4 regions of the Hominisplanchenecus murintestinalis genome follow, and region 1 is predicted to be linked to each of the others. Evidence: predicted binding sites of a transcription regulator. Region 1 holds the regulator's gene; each other region holds the start of a gene.
What was found. The regulator Rex, encoded in region 1, represses fermentation and respiration genes when NADH is low (regulators of the CRP and FNR family bind a similar motif). The targets are predictions, from matches to a motif close to ATTGTTAANTANTTAACAAT.

Region 1 (5,402 bases):
TAAAGAAGCTGTGTGAAAAGGGGTATATCAAAAATGAAAATGCCGTGGTGTCTGTAAAGATTCCAAGGGAAAAGGTACAGTCACAGGAGAGCGATTATTTTGTGGAACGTACATTCAGCGGCTCGCTTCCCAGATTTCTGGCTGCATTCCTGGGAGGGAAAAAGCTGTCGAGAAAGGAAGCGGAGGAGATTCGGAAAATGATAGAAGAGCACGAGGAGTAGGAGGAGGGATTTTATGGAGAAGCTGTTTCGGGTTATTTTGGAGATGGGGATTACGGCGGTGCCTGTGATTCTTGCGGTGTTTGCCATACGGATGTGCCTTTTGCGCGCACCGAAACGCTATTCGTACCTGCTCTGGGGAATCGCAGGATTCCGTCTGGCAGTTCCGTTTTCTGTTTCATCGGCGCTCAGCATATTTAATCTTGGTTTTTTCAGGGGGACAAGTATAGGAAGGAATATCGCGCAGCCGGGGATGGGCGAAGCTTTTGGGGCGCAGCCGGCAGGGCTTGGGCAGGGGCTGGCAGGCGCGGGCGCTTTGCAGACAGCTCCTGCGCTGCAAGGCAGGGCGAGCGCCACAGATGGGATATGGCAGGTTCTTATGTTTCTGTGGGCGTTGGGCGTTGTCGCGCTCCTGGGGTATTTCCTGCTGTCCTGGATACAGATGAGGAGAAGAGTAGAAAAAGCAGTCTGGATGCAGGAAAATGTCTGGGAGTGCGAAAACATCCCATCGCCGTTCGTTATGGGGATTTTCAGCCCGAAGATTTATATTCCTTTCCGCTTGGGGGAAGCAGAACGCATGGTTATCTTGAGCCATGAGCAGTACCATATCCAGAGAAGGGATTATCTGGTGAAGATCTTTGCATACCTGCTGCTGGCGGTTTACTGGTTTCATCCTCTTGTGTGGGCGGCGTATTTTGCGATGCAGAAAGATATGGAAATGAGCTGCGACGAGCGGGTTCTGGAACGGATAGGGGTTAAAAGAAAAGCAGAATACAGCAGCCTCCTGCTTTCTTTCGCACAGAAAGAAAGCGAAAGCTTCCACACAGGAATCCTGGGGTTTGGAGAAAATGGAATCAAAAGACGGATACGGAATATTCTGAATTTCAGGCATACAGGGCGCTGGGTGGGAGCTGGCCTGGGCGTGGTGTGTATCATGGCAGTCTGTCTGCTTGGCACAAATGGAAGGGTAGCAGATACAGTTCCCGAAAGCCAGGCAGAATCTGACGGCAGCGTTTACAATCAGGAGTATGGTTTTTCAGTCGGAGTTCCAGAAGCATCGGACGCGGTAAAAACATATAAAATGGAGGTGGGGGCAGATGTGGATGAGGAGCTTAAAGACCTCTGGACTCCGGGGCTGAGCCTGAATGAAATAACAAAAGAAGGCAGTTTCGGTTTTGATTTGCTGTCCTCGTATCTTCATGCCGGTACATATGAAGTGGAGGGAGATATTTTGACTCTGACAGATTATGAAGGGACTTATCATTTCCGGTTTAAGAGAATAGATAAGGATACGCTGGAATTTATTCAGGAAGGCTCTTCTTCGGTTGCCCTGACAGATGAGCGGATGGGAATCCCCGTATATGACGGAGCGCAGTTTAAGCTTACGGAGGATTAGCCTGAAAGAATATCTTCCTAAAATACTGGACGAACGGCGATTTTTATACTAAGATAAGAGAAACGTCTAGTTGTTACGTCAGGAGGAGATAAAAAGTATGAAAAAAGTAGTGAAATTTGGAGGCAGTTCTCTTGCCAGCGCAGAGCAGTTCCGTAAGGTAGGAGATATCATCCGCAGCGATGAAGCGAGACGGTTTGTAGTACCGTCTGCACCGGGAAAACGGTTTGACGGGGACACGAAGGTAACGGATATGCTCTATAAGTGTTATGCTGCGGCTGAGGCAGGAGAAAAGTTTGGGAAACTGCTGGAGGATATCAAGGCGCGCTATTATGAAATTATTCATGGACTGGAGCTTTCGCTTTCCCTCGAAGAAGAGTTCCAGGTTATCAGTGAGTCTTTTGCCGGGAAAGCAGGGACAGATTATGCGGCTTCCAGGGGAGAGTATCTGAACGGCATTGTAATGGCTGCATATCTGGGATATGAGTTTGTGGATGCGGCAGAGGTGATTTGTTTTGACGAGGATGGGAATTTTGCGGCGGATGAGACAAATGCAAAGCTTTCCGCAAGGCTGGCAGAGGTAGAGAGCGCTGTGGTTCCGGGATTTTACGGCGCCATGCCGGACGGAAAGGTAAAGACATTTTCGAGAGGCGGTTCCGATGTGACCGGTTCTATTGTGGCAAAAGCTATCAGTGCGGATATCTATGAAAACTGGACGGATGTTTCCGGGTTCCTGGTGACAGACCCACGAATCATTGAAAATCCGAAGGTGATTGAGACAATTACTTACCGGGAGCTGCGGGAGCTTTCCTATATGGGCGCGACTGTACTTCACGAAGATGCGATTTTCCCGGTGCGCAAGGCGGGAATCCCCATTAATATCAGGAATACGAATGCTCCGCAGGATAAAGGAACCCTGATTGTGGAAAGCACATGCAGGAGACCGAATTATACAATCACCGGAATTGCCGGGAAGAAAGGTTTTGCCGCCCTGAATATTGAGAAGGATATGATGAATGCGGAGGTTGGATTTGGCAGGAAGGTGCTCCAGGTGTTTGAAGAAAATGGGATTTCTTTTGAGCATATGCCCTCCGGTATCGACACGATGACAATTTTTGTCCATCAGTCGGAATTTGAGGAAAAGGAGCAGAAGGTACTGGCGGGAATCCACCGTGCGGTGAACCCGGATTCTGTAGATTTAGAAGCGAACCTGGCCTTGATTGCAGTGGTAGGGCGCGGTATGCGGGCGACCAGAGGAACGGCTGGGCGTATTTTCTCCGCGCTGGCACATGCGAATATCAATGTGAAGATGATTGATCAGGGTTCCAGCGAGCTGAATATTATCATCGGCGTGAGAAATGATGATTTTGAAGCGGCAATTAAAGCGATTTATGATATTTTTGTGACAACCCAGCTATAAGAATTGACAGAAATTTAACATTTAGGTATACTGGATAAAGAAGCATACCCCATTCCGACAGGGGAAGACCGCTGACGGGATGGGGTAAACTATAGTCGGGAAGGATGATTCTGATGGAGGGGAAGGAAATATCAAGGGCAGTAGTGAAACGTCTGCCGCGCTATTACCGGTATTTAGGAGATTTGCTTGAGAGAGGTGTAGAGAGAATTTCTTCAAATGATTTGAGTGAAAAGATGCGGGTAACTGCATCGCAGATTCGGCAGGATTTGAATAATTTCGGCGGTTTTGGGCAGCAGGGCTATGGCTATAATGTGGAGTTTCTTTATAATGAGATAGGAAGAATCCTTGGACTGGATAAAACCTACCATATGATTATCGTGGGAGGAGGAAATCTGGGGCAGGCGCTTACGAATTATGTAAAGTTTGAAAAGCGGGGATTTAAGATTATAGGGATTTTTGATGTGAATCCAGAGCTTGTGGGAAAAAATGTGAGGGGGATAGAGATACGTGTGGCAGATGAGATTCCCCGTTTTCTGCGGGAAAATGACATTCAGATTGCCGCGCTTACGCTGCCGAAAAGCCAGGCTGAAGAGATGGCGGTGCTGCTGGTCGAGAATGGTGTGAAAGCTATCTGGAATTTCGCACACCTGGATCTCAGATTGCCGGAGGATGTGATTGTGGAGAATGTACATCTGTCGGAAAGCCTGATGCAGCTTTCCTATAATATCAGCCGCAGACAGGAGACGGGGAGATGAAATACCTGGTAAATGCCCGGGAGATGCAGAGATGCGACAGGATTACGATAGAAGAATATGGGGTTCCCGGTCTTGTGCTTATGGAGCGGGCAGCTTTGGCAGTGGCAGATTCGGTGATGGACGGTGAATTTTGTACGGATAAGGTGCTGGCAGTGTGCGGTTCGGGCAATAACGGAGGCGACGGATTTGCAGCCGCCCGGATTTTGATGGAGCGAAATGTGGAGATTGCTGTCCTGTTTGTAGGAAAAGAGGAGTCCATGAGCGAAGCAGCGCGGATTCAGAAGAAAATCTGCGAAAATTATGGTATGAATTTTGTCAGCAATATAGACGTTCATGAATATACTTGTATAGTAGATGCTATCTTTGGCGTGGGGCTTTCCAGGAAAGTCGAGGGAGAGTACCGGACGTTGATCGAACAGATTAATCAGGCATCGGGAAAGGTGATAGCAGTAGATATCCCTTCAGGCATTTCTGCTGATAGCGGCAGAGTGATGGGGGCAGCCGTATGCGCAGACAGAACCGTGACATTCGGGTTTGCGAAGCTTGGACAGGTGCTTTACCCGGGAGCCTTATACTGCGGGGAAACCGTTGTATGGGACATAGGAATTACAGAGAAAAGTTTCCGTGGGGAATTACCCCGTGCATACTATCTCGGACGGGAGGATATGCGCTGCCTGCCGCGGAGGATGAGGTATTCAAATAAAGGTACTTACGGAAAAGCCCTGCTTGTGGCGGGACAGAAGAATATGTGCGGTGCGGCATATCTGGCAGGGGAGGCAGCGTACCGTGTGGGAACAGGGCTGGTGAAAATCTTTACAGAAGAATGCAATCGGGTGATTGTGCAGGAAAGGCTTCCGGAAGCGCTGTTGTCTACATATGAGGTTTCGGAGGTTTTGGAAGAAGAAAACAGCTTCCGGTGGCCTACAGCAGCAGGAATCGGCCCGGGGTTTGGAACAGGCGAGGGAAAGTGGGAAATCCTGTGTTTGTTTTTGGAAAGATGCGTCTGTCCGCTGGTACTGGATGCAGACGCGCTGAATCTGCTTTCCGGCAGGATAGAGACGTTAAGGGAGCGCCGGGCGCCTGTTGTGGTGACTCCCCATGTAGGAGAGATGGAACGTCTGACGGGTATTCCCAAAAGCACGATTCTGGAAGATTTGCCGGGAACATGCCGGCGATTTGCAGAGGAGTACCGGGTGGTTTGCGTACTGAAAGATACCAGAACCGTGGTTTCTGACGGCAGGGAAATCTGCGTAAATCTCACGGGGACAGACGGAATGGCAACGGGAGGTTCCGGGGATGTACTTACAGGAATTCTGACAGGACTGCTTGCACAGGGGATGGAGCCTTTTGCGGCGGCAAAGCTGGCAGTGTGGATTCACGGCTCTGCCGGGGAACTGGCGTCCAAACGTCTGGGAAGACGCGGGATGCTGGCAGGAGATCTTTTGAAGGAGATACCGACAGTATTGTTGGAGGGAGAGAACGCATGAAGAAGCATGGAAGAGTATGGGCGGAAATTGATCTGGATGCAATAGAGTTTAATTATCAGGAAATGAAAAAGAAGCTTGGCGGCGGACAGAAAATGATTGCCGTAGTAAAAACCGATGGGTATGGACACG
Region 2 (5,402 bases), on a different contig from region 1:
GAATTTTGTGTGGAAACATTTACTCAAAGGCCCAAGCGCCGGGAAAATACACTGCACGTCAACAACAATCGCCTCACATGCGCCCGTCAGCACGACATTCTCCTGCTGCAGGAAGTTTCCTGCCATCGGAATACCGCGGCGCATAGCCACTTCGTTTGAAGTACAGCATACACCGGAAACGGTAATTCCCTTTGCTCCCTTTGATTTTGCATATGCAATCATCTCAGGATCGTCTGCATATTCACAAATCATCTCGGACAATGACGGGTCATGTCCGTGAACAACGATATTTACATTCTCTTTTTCCATAACGCCGAGGTTTGCTTCTGTTTCAATCGGCTTCGGCGTACCGAACAGGACGTCAGAGAATTCTGTTCCTGCCATAGAACCGCCCCATCCATCAGAAAGACCTGAACGCAGGGACTGCCTGATTAATGCTTCCGGTTTGGAAGAACATCCCATATGGGTCATATGTAAGGAACAGGATACCTCACGGTCAATTGCACGCGGAGCGATTTCTTCTCTCTCCCAAATTTCCTGGGTATGCTGCGGCGCTCTCTTTAAGAAATTCTGGTGTCCGAATACTTTTCCGTATTCCTCCAGACCGCGTACAGCCATCTCATGAGCCAGGTCATAGATATCTTTTCCTTCTGTCTCCACGCCCCACTCTTTTGCAATGCGGATCAGCTTCTCAGGATCTTTTACTTTATATGGTCCTTCCGGCTTTGCATTGTACAGTGTATGACAGATTTCACGTCCATGATCAGAATGTGTCGCAGAACCGCCGGCTGTGAATTTCAGGTAATTTCTGGCAACGATGCCATGTACGTCGCATCCGCAGATTCCTCTCGGAGCCTTCGGCGTGATACGGCACGGTCCCATAGAACAGATTCTACAGCAGACACCCTGCTCGCCGAATTTACAATGCGGAGTCTGATTGGCAACTCTGTACTGCCATCCATCTGCCCCAACCTTCTTGCCAGTCTCCAGCAATCTCTCGGTAGCCGCTTCGAATTCTTCTACCGTTGTCAATTTAAAATTTCCCATTATAAACCTCCTTTTTATTTCGGGTGTATGATGACTTATCGCATCCACCCCCACGGGATATTTTTACTTCTTTTTAATCCCCCTGCCTGAAACAAGGGGATAGTATCATACAAAAAGCCTGTCTAAAATCTCAAACAAAGCTTTCCTGACAGGGGATTCCTCCGGCAGCTCCACCGTAGGCTTTCCGTCGCAGTCATATTCATAGACATCCGTATCCTGCGGCACAATGCCCAAGAGCTGCAGCCCCTGTTTTTCAATTTCTTCTCTGGTTCCTTCATTTAATTCACCGTTTGGAGCACGGTTTACAATCAGCCCGACAGAATCCGGCTTCATATCACATTCCTTTATCAGTTCTGCGATGCGTCCTACCGCCTGAACTCCTCTTCTGGAACAATCGCTGACCAGTATAAAAGTGTCCACTTTCGGCAGAATACCACGGCTGATATGCTCCATTCCCGCCTCATTATCTACCACAATATACGGATAATGAGGCGCCAGTTTCTGCAGCTGGCTCTGTAAAAGCCCGTTCACAAAACAATAACAACCTTTCCCCTGTGAGCGTCCCATTACAAGTAAATCGTAATCGTCCTGTTCAGAAAGACAGCGTCCGAACATGAATTCCATATAATCTGCTTTTGTCATACCCTTGGGAATCGGATTTTCCTTGCTCATCTCTGCCCGGGTCACTTCCTCGCGGATTTCACCAAGAGTCATCTCCACGTCCACGCCGAGGACTTCGTTCAGATTCGCATTCGCATCTGCATCCACGGCCAGAATCGGTGTTTTCCCTTTCCTGCTTAAATAGTCAATCATCAGACCGCACAGCGTTGTCTTTCCGACCCCGCCTTTTCCCGCTACCGCTATAGTAAATGACATAAAATCATGCTCCTTCTAAAGAAATATCAGTAAATTAAACCATTGTCTTGATACCGGACTCATTGATGATGTCAGTAACGTCTTTCCACTTATTCAGTGCATACAGATGGATACCATTAATTCCGAGTGCACGGTACTCATCAATCTGCTTAATTGTGTATTCAATACCAGCCTTCTTGAAGTCAGCTTTCTTCTGGTCAACCGCCGCGTCAAACGGCTCTTTATCAAATGGATTCGGGAAAATCCAGTATTTTGAAATCAGCTCGCACAGTGCACGCGGCATTACACATGCATTACGTGAAAGCGCCATGTTAATCGTAGCTGCCTGGTCAAGAATCGGCATGATACCTACGTCAACCGGCATCGTAATACCCGCTCTGTCCAGCTTATCCTGCCAGCGCTTGAACTGCTCCATATCCCAGCAGAGCTGTGTCATGATGTAGTCCGCGCCGTTATCCTGTTTCTGTTTCAAAACTGCCACATCAGCATCCAGGCTGCGGCATGAGATATGTCCCTCAGGGGAACCTGCCACTGCAATTTCAAATTTATCGCCAAACTCTTTTCGCACAAAAGCTACCAGATCTGTCGCATATTTGAAATCCCCGCCGGTTCCTGTCCATCCGAACGGAAGGTCGCCGCGAAGCGCCAGCATATGGTCTACGCCGTTTTTCAGATAATTTTCAAGCTGCTCTTTGATTCCCTCACGAGTGTTTCCGATGCATGTGAAATGTGTTACCGGAGTGGTTCCTGCCTCTTTAATCATCTGACACACATCCAGATTCTTTCCTACGTTTGTGCCGCCGGCGCCGTATGTACAGGAAATATACTCTGGCTCAAACTCGCACAGCTTCCCGATTGTTCCAGGGAGATTTTCCATTCCCTTGTCTGTTTTTGGTGGAAAAAGCTCGAAAGAAAGCAACTGTCTTTCTTTCATCATTTCCGATAATCTTTTCATTGCTAAACTACCTCCATGTTTTTTATTTTAACTGCTTACTCTTCGCAGTTAATTACAACACATCCCCCGGTCAGGTCTACAGACCGGATGCTTCCCCGGATGGTCTTCTGCTCACCCATTACATCAATCAGGGTGATATTTTCACCATCCACCTCTAATTTGCTGACATACTGTAAAATCACACTGTCAGGCTCCTGGGCTTTATTGTAAACTGTAGCTAAACACATCTGTCATTCCTCCTACTGCCCGTCTTTCACCACGGCAAGCGCCAGGTTCAGATACATATTTCCTTTCTGGAACTCATCCACTGCTTTGCGTATCTGTTCCGCAGCCTTATCGTTCCCTTCCTTCAAAAGCTTTTCCGCCATCTGGTCAAGTTCCGCAGCATGGCTCTGGTTATGCTGATACATATAAGTCAGCAGTGCCGCATTCTTATCAGATGCCTCTGAATGTTCATGCCCGCAGCCCCGGCATTCTCCGCAGGACTCCTGACTGCAGCCGTCTGCGTGGGAGTGCGTGTGGTCATGCTCATTCTCATGTCCGTGTTCATGGTTGTGGGGATGGCTGTGTTCCAGTCCGCCTTCATGAGTATGAGAATGTGTATGGCTGTGTGCATGTGCGCATACATTTCCATTTTCATCCTTTACCAAGTGCATCGACATCTACCTCCTTTCACACAAAATAACATGAAAGCCGATAAATCCGCGCTTTCACATCTGCAGCTATGGCCTTTCATAGCATCGTATCATTAACTTTTGGACATATAGCAAACAAAATCTGCTTATATGTCTGTATTATAACACAACATATATCCATTCTCAACAATTACGAATGTACTTTTTTCAATAATTTGATAAAAATTAACAAAAATTGGCGAATTTACGCAAGTATCATTCTATCATTTGCAAACTCTCCGCCGCTGACCTGTTCAAACTTCGCCAGCAAATCAGAAACTTTCAGGCTTTTTTTCTCTTCGCCCGCCACATCATAGATAATCCGTCCCTCATACATCATCACGAGGCGGTTTCCGTGTACAATGGCATCCTTCATATTGTGGGTAATCATGATTGTCGTCAGGTTGTCCTTTGACACGATGCGGTCTGTAGCGTCCAGCACTTTTGCCGCTGTTTTGGGATCTAGCGCCGCCGTATGCTCATCCAATAAAAGAACTTTTGGTTTTTTCAGCGTCGCCATAAGCAGCGTCAGCGCCTGCCTCTGTCCGCCGGAAAGCAGGCCGACTTTGGAAGTAAGCCGCTCTTCCAGTCCCAAATCCAGAATTTTCAGCCGTTCCTTGTATTCTTCCCGCTCACTGTTCGTAATTCCTTGCCTAAGGCCCCTGCGCGCGCCTCTCCTCGCCGCAAGCGCCAGATTCTCTTCTATCATCATGCTGGCTGCAGTCCCCGTCATGGGGTCCTGGAACACACGCCCCAGATAGCTCGCACGTTTATGCTCCGGCAGCTTCGTCACATTGATATCATCAATAAAAATACTTCCTTCATCCACCGGCCAGACGCCGGCAATCGCATTCAGCATTGTAGATTTCCCGGCTCCGTTTCCTCCGATAACCGTTACGAAATCTCCTTCATTCAAAGTAAGTTCCAGCCCCCTCAAAGCCGCTTTTTCATTGATCGTGCCCGCATTGAATGTCTTTTTTACACCTGTTATCTTAAGCATTGGCAGAACCTCCTTTTCTTATACCCTTCGCAAAATACTTTCCTTTCATATAAGGAATCGCCAGGAATACCGCCACCACAAGCGCTGACAGCAGCTTCAAATCGTTAGAATTCAGTCCCATCCAGAGAACGACCTGGATAACCAGATAATAAATAATCGCTCCAAGCGCCACGGCAAACAGCTTAAACGCAAAGTTCCCCCTGATTTTCCCGAATACAACCTGTCCGATAATAACCGCAGCCAGTCCGATTACAATCGCGCCGCGCCCCATATTCACATCTGCAAACCCCTGGTACTGGGCGTAAAGGCCGCTGGCAAGAGCCACGATACCGTTCGAAAGCATCAGTCCGATGATTTTGCGTGTGTTTGTATTGATCCCCTGTGCCCTTGACATGTTCTGGTTGGAACCTGTCGCACGGATAGAGCAGCCCAGCTCCGTCCCGAAGAACCAGTAAAGCGCAGCAATAATTACAAGAATAAAAATCATTACCACGAAAATACTATTCTGATAAAATGGGACTCCCTTTACGTATCTCAGGGATACAAGAAGATTATACTTGTCCACACTGAGCGCCTGGTTTGATTTTCCCATCATAATCCGCAAGTTTACGGAATAAAGTCCCAACTGAGTCAAAATCCCCGCCAAAATCGCCGGAATTCCCATCGCCGTATGGAAAATTCCCGTTACCAGTCCAGCCAGCATTCCAGCCAGAAATGCACATAGCAGAGAAACTCCTACAGACTGCCCATTCAGCATCATCATAATACAGACGGCGCCTCCTGTACACATCGTCCCGTCTACCGTAAGGTCTGCCAAATCCAGGATTTTGTAAGTAATGTACACCCCGAT
Region 3 (5,402 bases), on a different contig from region 1:
ATTGCATCACACACCAGGTCAGTATTCAGAGCCTCCATAACTGTCAGTCCCGGTAAAATCTCAGAAGCCATAGCTGCAGAATGTGTCATGCCTGAACATCCGATGGTTTCTACCAGAGCTTCCTGAATGATTCCTTCCTTTACATTTAAGGTCAGCTTACATGCGCCCTGCTGAGGAGCACACCAGCCAACGCCATGTGTCAGACCGGAAATGTCTTTAACTTCTTTTGCCTGTACCCATTTTGCTTCTTCTGGGATTGGAGCAGCGCCATGATGAACGCCCTGTGCCACTGGACACATTTCTTCTACTTCACGTGAATAAATCATTTTAAGACTCCTTTCAATTATAAATGACTAATGTATACACCGGACATGAAATGCCCATGTCATACTTGCTTTTATTCTCTCACAAATCGACAAATTAGTCTAGCACTTTTTTCCTTTCCTGCTATACTTTCCGCTTCATCTGCCGGATGCGTTCTTTCTCTTCTTTGCCAATCCTGCGTGATTCTGTAATCTTCTGCAGTGCTTTATTATAGGTAAAATCATCCAGGCTGTTTTCCAGCAGATACGGCATTACCTGTTTCGGAAACCTCACATAATAAATGGATATCGTCCACGCCACCGCCATTTTTACATAGTAATCATCATGCCTGACCCCATCCAGCAGTTTCAGCGCCTCGTTTATCCAAGCCTCATCCATATAGTAATCCAGCAGCATCACTGCGCCAAACCGGATGACATATGCACTGTTTCCTGCCCGGCATTCTTGGATAAATGGCCACATCTCTTCTGTATACCTGCTCATTGCTTTCAGGCTGCTGCAGAAACTGTCGCACACTGCCCAGTTATCAATTTTCGGCAGAAACCACCTAATATAAGAAATCCGCTCCTCAAACTCCATCTTGGCGCAGCCAATCACCATCCCCTGGAGCATGGCCTCTTCATAATATTTATTCTGAGCTGTCTCCAGATATGTCCTCCAATCCTCTTTCGACAGCTCCCTGGCAAGCTTTCTGAGCGCCGGAAGACGGACGCCCAGCATTGTTTCCGGATTGATATTTGGTATCAGCCTGCTGTTAAATTTCTGGTATTCCGGCTCTGCCAGACAAAGCAGTTCCTCTCTTACATCTATTTTCATCTGCCCTTCCTTCTTACCGTCCGTACCTTCTGTTATCATTCTTCCAGTTCTGCCAGATGCTCCTTATATCCGCTGTCCATCACACTCTGGAATCTTGCATTTTTCTTGTCATTTGTTACTGCAGTCTTAGAACGGTTAATCGGCTGCTGGGTTCCTGCCCCCGCCACACAGCCGCCCGGGCATGCCATACCCTCCAGCAGATAGCCGTTCAGTTTCCCGGCTTTTGCCATCGTCAGCATTTTCCGGCATTCCCTCAGGCCTTCTGCGCTCTGAACCTTGACTTCGCGGGAGGGTTCCAGCTTCTTAATACAATTCACTACCGCAGACGCCACGCCCCCGCTAATGGCAAACCCTTTCCCGTCGCCGCTCGCTTCCGTAAAGAATTCCTCTGACGGCAGGCTGTCAAAATCCATTTCCTTCGCCGTAAACATCCCCATGACTTCCTCAAAGGTCAACACAAAATCCACATCACTGCGGATGCTTCTTCGGCTTGCTTCCAGCTTTTTCGCCGCACAGGGACCGATAAATGCAATCTTACAATTCGGATGCTCCTTCTTTACCAGCCGGGCAGTCAGCACCATCGGAGTCAACGCCATAGAAATATAAGGCGCAAACTGCGGAAAGAGCTTTTTCGCCATTACCGACCACGCCGGGCAGCAGGATGTGGCCATAAACGGCTGCTTCTCAGGTACATCTTTGATAAACTCTTTCGCTTCCTCAATCGTGCATAAATCCGCGCCTACCGCTACCTCCACAATATCCTCAAATCCCAGTCCTCGAAACGCCGCTTTCATCTTATCCGGCGTAAGCTTAGGCCCAAACTGCCCGGAAACTGCCGGAGCCACGATTGCATACACCGGAACATCGCTCTTAATCGCCTGAATCGTCTGGAAAATCTGGCTCTTATCAGCAATGGCCCCAAACGGACAGTTTACCAGGCACATACCGCAGGAAACACATTTATCGTAATCAATATCCGCCCTGCCAAATTCATCGCTTCGGATGGCGTCCATCCCGCAGGCTTTCGCACAGGGACGCTCCAGTTTCGTAATTGCTCCGTATGGGCATTCCTGCACGCATTTCCCACATTTTACACATTTTTCTTCATCAATAACAGAACGTCCATTCACAATCTCCACCGCATTTTTGGGACAGACTTCTTTACACGGATGAGCCAGACAGCCCTGGCAGGCATCCGTAACAAACACCTTATTATCCGGGCAGGAATGGCAGGCGAATTTAATAATGTTTACCAATGGCGGCTCATAATACTTCTCCGACTTCATCGCCTCATCCAGCCCCTCGGAAATCGGCGCCTGTTCATCTGCTTTCCTCCATGGAAGCCCCATAGTAAGCCGGAGCCGCTCGCCTACAATCGCCCGTTCCAGAAATACGCTGTCACGATAAGCTGCAATCTCTCCTTTGATAATCTTGTACGGCACTTCCTCGAACTTTGTATAATCTCCTCCTTCATACGCGAACCGCGCCACTTCTGTAAAGACCTGGCGCCTGATTTTATTTACAGATGTATAAATTCCTCTCATAGCTCATCCTCCATTTGAAGCTTTTTGTTAAAACATGTTTACTGACAAAACTTTAACATACTTTCAATCAGAGTACAAGCTTTTCTGTACATGCAAATTTGCCCATATAAAATCCCCCGGCAAAAGCCAGGGGATACTGCCCACTAACAGCCAAAAGATATTTCTATTCAAACCTCACAATCTCTTTCTTCAGCCTCTTCATAATTTTCTTTTCAAGCCTTGAAATGTAAGACTGGGAAATCCCCAGCAAATCCGCAACCTCTTTCTGCGTCCTCTCCTCCCCGTCCAGAGTATTCAGCCCAAACCGCAGTCTTACAATGGTCTGCTCTCTGTCCGTAAGTTTTCCGATAGCTTTCATCAGAAGTTTCCGCTCCACCTCTGTCTCCATATCTTTATAAATCACATCCTCATCTGTTCCCAGGATATCTGAAAGCAACAGCTCATTCCCGTCCCAGTCCACGTTCAGAGGCTCATCAATCGATACTTCCATCTTTGTCTTGTTGTTCCTTCTCAAATACATTAGAATTTCATTTTCGATACACCTGGACGCATAAGTGGCCAGCTTGATATTTTTTCCCGGATTGAATGTATTGATTGCTTTTATCAGCCCTATTGTACCTATAGACGTCAAATCTTCCACGCCCACTCCCGTATTGTCAAACTTTTTCGCTATGTAAACCACCAGCCGCAGATTATGCTCAATCAGCATTGTCTTTGCCTCACTGTTATGGTCTGTCTCAAGATTCTCGATGGCCTTTGCTTCCTGATGGGCTGACAACGGCGGCGGCAGCACCTCGCTCCCTCCTATATAGTGGATATCATTCCCCCGCCCCATCAAAAGGCTGGGCAGTGTCGATACGACACGGAATTGAAAATGACGCGGCATTGCAACTTTGATTACCATAAGAATCCCTCCTATTCATCCAAAAGCTGGGGATGAAGAATCAGCTGATACTTTCCATCCCGGTTCACAGGCTCTTTACTCACTGCAATCACCGGTCGCTCCAGCCGCTGTAAGTCTTTTTCCCGCCTGATGTTCATATAATCTAATGTCATTCCCGGCAGCAGGCCGCTGCTTTTTCCAATAGAATGGAACGGAATATAAAACATTTTTGCATCCTTATCCAAAAGCCCCCTGGCAGCATCATAAGCCAGTATGCTTACAGGCTTTCCCGTAAGCGGGTCTTTCAGCTGGTTTCCCGTATCCCTCAGAGCCCTGACACATACGGTTTTTCCATGGAAGCCCAACGTGACATCATAAAAATTCTGTGTCTTGAATTTTACACCTTGATATCCTCTCAAAAATACCGTGAGTACTCCCGCGCTCACAAACGCCGCTGTCGGAACAGAAAATGAAAACTGTGCAGACACCGCCTGGAAAATCCCCCCTGTCAAAAATGCAGTACAAGAAAAGCAGAGGAGCCCTTTTGCCAGCAAATGTTTCTGCGAGATGCCATAAGCAATTCTGACCATCAAAACTGCCGTCAATACATATCCGGCAATCATCACTGCCGGAATCCCACGAAACGGGCTTACCATGAGCATACATGCTCCCAAAGCTCCGGTAAATGCTGCAAGAAACAGCAGTCTGAAATCTCTTTTCCATTTCAGGATGCTTCCCGTCAGCGCAAGTACGATATAGTCCAGCATCATATTTTCCAGAAAGAATATATCTATGTAAAATTCATAATACACGAAACACCTCCCACGCCCTTATGAAGCACTTGGATTAGGCATTTCCAATTATATGAAATCCAGGAAAAGAAATTTGTCAAATCCGGGAAGCAATTTCTGATTTCTTATCGACAAAATTTTACCGCACCATCGCTTTCTTATTCTTACTTAATCCCACTATATCAGTGCGCAAAAAAAGCCCTGAAACCCTTCGCATCCGAAAAATTTCAGGACCGTGCGGACTTTCACAGCGATTTTGCCTTAGCCTAATTTTAAATCTTTCAAAAACTCATATAACTTTTCCACTGGAATCTGCCCGGGCGCAGACACCTCACCTACGCTTCCGAACGTAATCGCCGACCCAAAAAGCTGCCCTGCCAGCCGGCTGATCACTCCCAGTTCTCCCATTGCCATTGTCACTATCGGCGTATCCTGGTGAAGTTCCTTCATAGCCAGCGTCGCGTCCAAAAGCGTCAATACATCCCTCTCTGTCCTGGGCATTACCGCCAGTTTGGCAATATCTGCCTCCATTTCCTGCATTTTACAGAGCCGCCGCATCAATTCTTCCTTCTTCGGCGTCCTGCTAAAATCATGGTTGGACGCGATCACTTTCATACCCTGGCCATGTGCCGCTTCCACCATCATGTACGTGATATCATCCCCGCGGAATATTTCTGCATCAACTAAATCTGGCAGCCCTGTCCTCATCGCCCGGATATTCACTCCCAGATATGTTTCCGCATCCAGACGAACATTCCCCCCTTCCTCTTTTGTGCGGACAGTAAACAGCAGGGGAATATCCCCCAGAATTTCACGAAGCTCCTGCAGTGTCTCATTTACTGCCTGTGGATCCAAAAGCTCTTCAAAAAAATCCGCGCGCCATTCCACCATGTCAAAGGGGTGTCCCTTCAATGCTTCTGCCGATGTACAGATGCTTTCTCTTGTGGACGCTGTAAGAGGGACGCAGATTTTGGGCGTCCCTTCTCCAATCTTCACATTTCTTATTTCTACTATGGCACTCATCGCCTATTCTCCTCTTCTTGT
Region 4 (5,402 bases), on a different contig from region 1:
GGCGCAAAATATGACTTATATAGAATTGAGCGCGATTCCTCAGTATATGGATGAGTTTGTAGGCGCATGTTTCCTGCCGCATACAGACAAGTCCCTGTTCCCCAACAGATAAAAACAGTGCTTTGGTCTTAAAAGCAACAAAATATAGAGGATAGGCTTGAAACAGCAAGAGAAGGAGTAACCCATGAACATAGACTACGGAAAAGACAACAAAGAGCGCATCCCTTATGAGCATTATCTGGCGGAATTTCGAAAGCTTAACCCACAGGAGGCAGCACAGCGCACAGGTATTCCCTGGCATGAAGAAACGCAGGAATTTGAAATGCACATGATGCAGAAGCGTTTTCTGATTAAATGGCCGGAATGTACGATACGGAAAGCAGACCCGGAAGGACATGGATATGGAGCGATGGAGGATGGCATTCCGCCGAAAATCATGGTGATGCGTTATCTGACCAGAGGTGTGTCATCCACGGGAAGCGGAAATTTCCTGACCTATCGGGAAGTTCCCCACGGAGAAGTATATTTCCGTCAGTTTCAGGGACGCTGTATGATGCGCCTGGCGTTTGGATATGGTTCGAATCTTTCTCTTTTTCATGCGCAGATGGAAAAAATCGGGGCAAAAAAGCTGGATATGGGAGACGCCGCTTACGAATTTGAATTTCTGGATAAGTATTTTGTACGCTTTATTTTGTGGGCAGGAGATGACGAATTTCCGCCGTCCTCCCAGATACTATTTTCTGATAATTTCCCGTTGTCTTTTGAGACGGAAGATTTGGCAGTGGTGGGGGATATATCGATCAATACATTAAAGAAAATCTAACAGTCTGGTCTGGCTTTTTGCAGCACAAAGCCAGACAGCAGGAACTGAAAACAGGAGGTAGAACAATGGGGTTTTCAACAGTACCATGTAATGAATTTGTAGAAGTGCTGGCATCAAAAGCGCCCGTACCGGGTGGCGGCGGCGCATCTGCGCTTGTAGGCGCTATTGGGACAGCGCTTGGAAATATGGTGGGCAGCCTGACTGTAGGCAAGAAAAAATATGCAGATGTGGAAGCAGAGATGTATGAGCTGAAAGCAAAATGCGATAAGCTCCAGGCTGACTTGCTGACGCTGATTGAGAGGGATGCGGAGGTATTTGAACCGCTTTCAAAAGCATACGGAATGCCAAGAGAGACAGAAGAGGAAAAGGCCGAGAAAGCCAGAGTTATGGAAATCGTGCTGAAAGACGCCTGCTCTGTTCCGATGGAAATCATGGAGAAATGCTGCGAAGCTATCGACATTATCGCCGAATTTGCCGCAAAAGGTTCCGCGCTGGCAATCAGCGACGCCGGAGTTGGAGCAGCGTTCTGCAAAGCAGCGCTTGAGGGCGCTTCCCTGAACGTATATATCAATACAAAATCCATGAAAAACAGAGAATATGCAGAAGAGTTAAATAAAAAAGCTGACGCTATGCTTGCGGAATATCCGAAGAAAGCAGAAGAAATCTTTAACAGCGTACTTGGAAGATTGAAATAAAAGGAGAGGGAACATGGCAAAACAATTGTTAGGAAAAGAAGTCGTAGCGGCTCTGAATGAGCGCATTATTGCAAAAGCCCAGAAGCTGAATGAAAAAGGAATTAAGCCAACGCTTGGAATTGTGCGTGTCGGTGAAAACGAGAGCGACCTGTCATATGAAAGGGGAGCTACAAAGCGCTGCGAGAAGCTGGGCGTGGAATATAAGAAATACCTTCTTCCGGCAGATGCAACGCAGGAGCAGGTGCTTGCAGTAATTGACGAAGTGAACAACGATGAATCTGTCCACGGAGTACTTTTATTCCGTCCTCTCCCGAAACATTTAAATCAGAATGAGATTGAGCAGGCGCTTGACCCGGCAAAAGACGTAGACTGTATGACAGACGGCTCTATGGCCGGCGTATTTACAGGAAAAGACCTGGGTTATCCGCCATGTACGCCGCAGGCATGTATGGAAATTCTGGATTACTACGGAATTGACTGCACGGGGAAAAAGGCGGTGGTTGTAGGACGTTCTCTGGTTGTAGGAAAACCTGCCGCCATGATGCTGATTAAGAAAAATGCGACTGTGACCGTATGCCACACGAGGACTGTAGATATGCCGTCTGTAGTAAAAGAGGCCGATATCGTAATCGTGGCTGCCGGACGCGCAGGAGTAGTTGACGATTCTTATGTAAGGCCGGGACAGATTATTATTGACGTAGGTATCAATGTAAATGAAGAAGGAAAACTCTGCGGTGACGTAGACTATGCAAAAGTAGAGCCAATCGTAGATGCCATCACTCCCGTACCTGGCGGCGTTGGAAGCGTAACTACCTCCGTGCTGGTAGGGCATGTAGTAGAAGCGGCAGAGAAGGCAAGTAAATAGCAGGATTACTGATGGAACTGATGTTTTAGAAAATTCCCCGCGGCGTTTAAATGGCTGCGGGGAATTTTTACGATTCATGATTTTCTTAAAACCAATCATAAAAAATAAAGATTGACAAATTACTACCAGGCTAGTAGGATATAGATGTGTAATTTAATATTGCCATATGAAGTGCAGGGGTATTTGCTCCTGAAAAGGGAATCAGGTGAGAGTCCTGAGCGATCCGGTCACTGTATTCAGGGAATTCTGTTCCATAAGTCCATTGCATACCCATTTGTGAGAAGGCGGGACAGCGTAATGATCTGTAAGTCAGGAAACCTGCTTTATATGTGAGATGGGCTTCCGCGTAAAGTTTAACATCCATTCAGGACATAAGAGGTATGTCCTGCGTTAAATGTCTGCAAGGGTAAGCAGGCATGTTTTTACTTAGTGAATGATTCTCGCTGCGTTTTTATTAAATACACAAAAAAAGCTGAGGTTCCTATAGAGCCGCAGCTTGAACTACCTCCTTCGGGAACAGGTATTCCGCAGCCTGTTCCTAAGCAGTGCACAGCACATCCGAAGCTTTCTGATTGGTATTACAGGCAGAAGCGAGGGTGTGCTGTATTTTTGTTAAAAAAATCACGTATATTGATAAAAAATTAGAAAAATAGCAGCGAAATCAAATGATAATTCGAAAAATATTATTGTGAAAACTGCAAATATAAAGTATAATAGGAAACATAAGTTGTTACGAAAATCTATCTAAAGGAGGCAAGACAATGCTGGATCAAACTTATTATGAAAAGGCAGATGAAATTATTGCTTTTTATGGAAAAAAGCCTGCTTCGCTGATTCCAATTATGCAGGATATCCAGGGTATATACCGTTATCTGCCGGGAGAATTACTCACCTATGTCGCAGGGCAGATTGGAATCACAGAAGCCAAAGCTTACAGTGTTGCCACATTTTATGAGAATTTTTCTTTTGAAGCGAAGGGGAAATATATCATAAAGGTCTGCGATGGTACAGCCTGTCATGTGAGGAAATCGATTCCTATCCTGGAGGCATTTCAAAAAGAGCTTGGGCTGAGTGCAAAGAAACACACGACGGATGACATGATGTTTACAGTAGAAACGGTCTCCTGCCTCGGGGCGTGCGGGCTGGCGCCTGCGGTTATGGTAAATGAGGACGTCCATCCCCGCATGACGCCGGAAAAAGTACTGGAGCTGATTCGAGAATTGAGAGGTGATGCAGATGATTGAAAACAGGGAAGAATTAAGAAAGAGCCGTGAAGCAGCGGAGCAGGAAATGGCTTCCTATGCCTGCAGAATCCTTGTCTGCTCAGGAACAGGATGTATTGCGACTGGTTCTCAGAAGATTTATGAAGAGTTTCTGAAAATCGCAAAAGATACTCCAGAGGTAACCGTGGATTTCCGGCCGCATGATGACAAAGCTCACCTGGGAGTGAAGAAGACAGGATGCCAGGGCGTATGTGAACTGGGCCCCCTGGTGCGTATCCAAAAAGGAGATAAAATTGTACAGTATACGAAGGTTCAGCTAAGCAATTGTAAAGAAATTTTTGAACGTTCTGTAGAAGGGGATGATGTGGTAGAAAGCCTTTTATATGAACAGAAAGGCTTTCGCTACAAAAGCCCGGAGGAGATTCCGTTTATATCGAAACAGACAAGAGTCGTATTGGAAAACTGCGGAAAGTTTGACGCAGAATCCTTTGACGAATATCTGGCTGGCGGCGGTTTTCAGGCATTCCAGAAAGCGTTGTTTGAGATGACGCCGGAAGAAGTCGCAGATGCTGTCGACCGTTCAGGGCTGCGGGGACGGGGCGGCGGCGGTTTCCCGGCAGGACGGAAATGGAAACAGGCAGCCAGCCAGCCGGAGAACGAGCGCTATGTGGTTTGTAATGGTGACGAAGGCGATCCGGGGGCATTCATGGATGGTTCTGTGATGGAGGGCGACCCTTATAAACTGATAGAAGGAATGATGATTGCAGGGTATGCGGTAGGCTCTGCAAACGGATACATATATGTGCGTGCAGAATATCCCATGTCTGTATCAAGGCTGAAACATGCCATCACAGAGCTTGAAAAACGCCATATGCTGGGCAGCAATATTCTTGGTACGGATTTCAGCTTTCATATGCATATCAACCGGGGAGCAGGAGCGTTTGTGTGCGGTGAAGGAAGCGCGCTGACAGCTTCTATCGAAGGAAACCGGGGAATGCCCCGCGTAAAGCCTCCTCGTACGGTAGAAAAAGGACTGTGGGCGAAACCGACGGTTCTGAATAATGTGGAAACCTATGCAAACGTGCCAAAGATTGTATTAAACGGCGCGGACTGGTATCGCAGCATCGGTACAGAGGACACGCCTGGGACAAAGACATTTTCCCTGACAGGCTCTATCCAGAACACCGGATTAATTGAAGTGCCTATGGGAACCACGCTCAGAGAAATTATTTTTGACATCGGCGGCGGAATGAAAGACGGAGGAAAATTCAAGGCTGTACAGATTGGCGGTCCTTCCGGCGGCTGCCTGACAGAGCAGCACCTGGATATTCCCCTGGACTTTGAATCCATCAAAAAATTTGGTGCGATTATTGGTTCCGGCGGTTTAGTGGTTATGGATGAACATACCTGCATGGTTGAAGTCGCCAGATTTTTCATGAGTTTTACCCAGAGGGAGTCCTGCGGAAAATGTGTTCCCTGCAGGGAAGGAACAAAACGTATGCTGGAGATTCTGGAGAAAATCGTGGACGGAAAAGGAGAAGCGGAGGATTTAGACAGACTGGAAGAGCTGGCTGAAATGGTCAAGAGCATGGCGCTGTGCGGATTGGGTAAAAGCGCGCCGCTTCCGGTGCTGAGTACCCTGCGGCTGTTCCGTGACGAATATGAAGAGCATATTGCAGAGAAAAAGTGTAAGGCGAAAGTATGTACGGCAATGCGCCGCTTTGTCATCAATCCAGAGTATTGCAAGGGCTGCGGCAAATGTGCCAGGAATTGCCCTGTGGGGGCGATTACAGGTG

Region 2: NFR99_RS01135 (DUF8180 domain-containing protein) is a predicted target of Rex. The motif match lies at 3,717-3,736, and genes of this name have one in related genera.
Region 3: NFR99_RS13615 (4Fe-4S dicluster domain-containing protein) is a predicted target of Rex. The motif match lies at 2,725-2,744, and genes of this name have one in related genera.
Region 4: NFR99_RS01065 (complex I 24 kDa subunit family protein) is a predicted target of Rex. The motif match lies at 3,013-3,032, and genes of this name have one in related genera.

The regions. Positions count from the first base shown of each region.
Region 1 covers NZ_CALPCM010000032.1:5,794-11,195, forward strand. Annotated here, with positions in the region: gene NFR99_RS10840 (BlaI/MecI/CopY family transcriptional regulator) at 1-221, shown strand, start outside; gene NFR99_RS10845 (M56 family metallopeptidase) at 235-1,614, shown strand; gene NFR99_RS10850 (aspartate kinase) at 1,712-3,031, shown strand; gene NFR99_RS10855 (redox-sensing transcriptional repressor Rex) at 3,145-3,786, shown strand; gene NFR99_RS10860 (NAD(P)H-hydrate dehydratase) at 3,783-5,273, shown strand; gene alr (alanine racemase) at 5,270-5,402, shown strand, end outside.
Region 2 covers NZ_CALPCM010000001.1:246,363-251,764, forward strand. Annotated here, with positions in the region: gene cooS (anaerobic carbon-monoxide dehydrogenase catalytic subunit) at 1-1,047, opposite strand, end outside; gene NFR99_RS01120 (ATP-binding protein) at 1,153-1,923, opposite strand; gene NFR99_RS01125 (methylenetetrahydrofolate reductase) at 1,958-2,878, opposite strand; gene NFR99_RS01130 (CooT family nickel-binding protein) at 2,914-3,105, opposite strand; gene NFR99_RS01135 (DUF8180 domain-containing protein) at 3,118-3,534, opposite strand; gene NFR99_RS01140 (ABC transporter ATP-binding protein) at 3,758-4,552, opposite strand; gene NFR99_RS01145 (ABC transporter permease) at 4,545-5,402, opposite strand, start outside.
Region 3 covers NZ_CALPCM010000061.1:2,861-8,262, reverse strand. Annotated here, with positions in the region: gene NFR99_RS13625 (iron-sulfur cluster assembly scaffold protein) at 1-326, opposite strand, end outside; gene NFR99_RS13620 (DNA alkylation repair protein) at 448-1,179, opposite strand; gene NFR99_RS13615 (4Fe-4S dicluster domain-containing protein) at 1,176-2,684, opposite strand; gene sigE (RNA polymerase sporulation sigma factor SigE) at 2,848-3,588, opposite strand; gene NFR99_RS13605 (sigma-E processing peptidase SpoIIGA) at 3,600-4,379, opposite strand; gene aroD (type I 3-dehydroquinate dehydratase) at 4,620-5,381, opposite strand.
Region 4 covers NZ_CALPCM010000001.1:231,945-237,346, reverse strand. Annotated here, with positions in the region: gene acsV (corrinoid activation/regeneration protein AcsV) at 1-112, shown strand, start outside; gene NFR99_RS01080 (DUF3786 domain-containing protein) at 185-823, shown strand; gene NFR99_RS01075 (cyclodeaminase/cyclohydrolase family protein) at 889-1,518, shown strand; gene NFR99_RS01070 (bifunctional 5,10-methylenetetrahydrofolate dehydrogenase/5,10-methenyltetrahydrofolate cyclohydrolase) at 1,532-2,383, shown strand; cobalamin riboswitch at 2,536-2,723, shown strand; gene NFR99_RS01065 (complex I 24 kDa subunit family protein) at 3,145-3,627, shown strand; gene NFR99_RS01060 (NADH-ubiquinone oxidoreductase-F iron-sulfur binding region domain-containing protein) at 3,620-5,402, shown strand, end outside.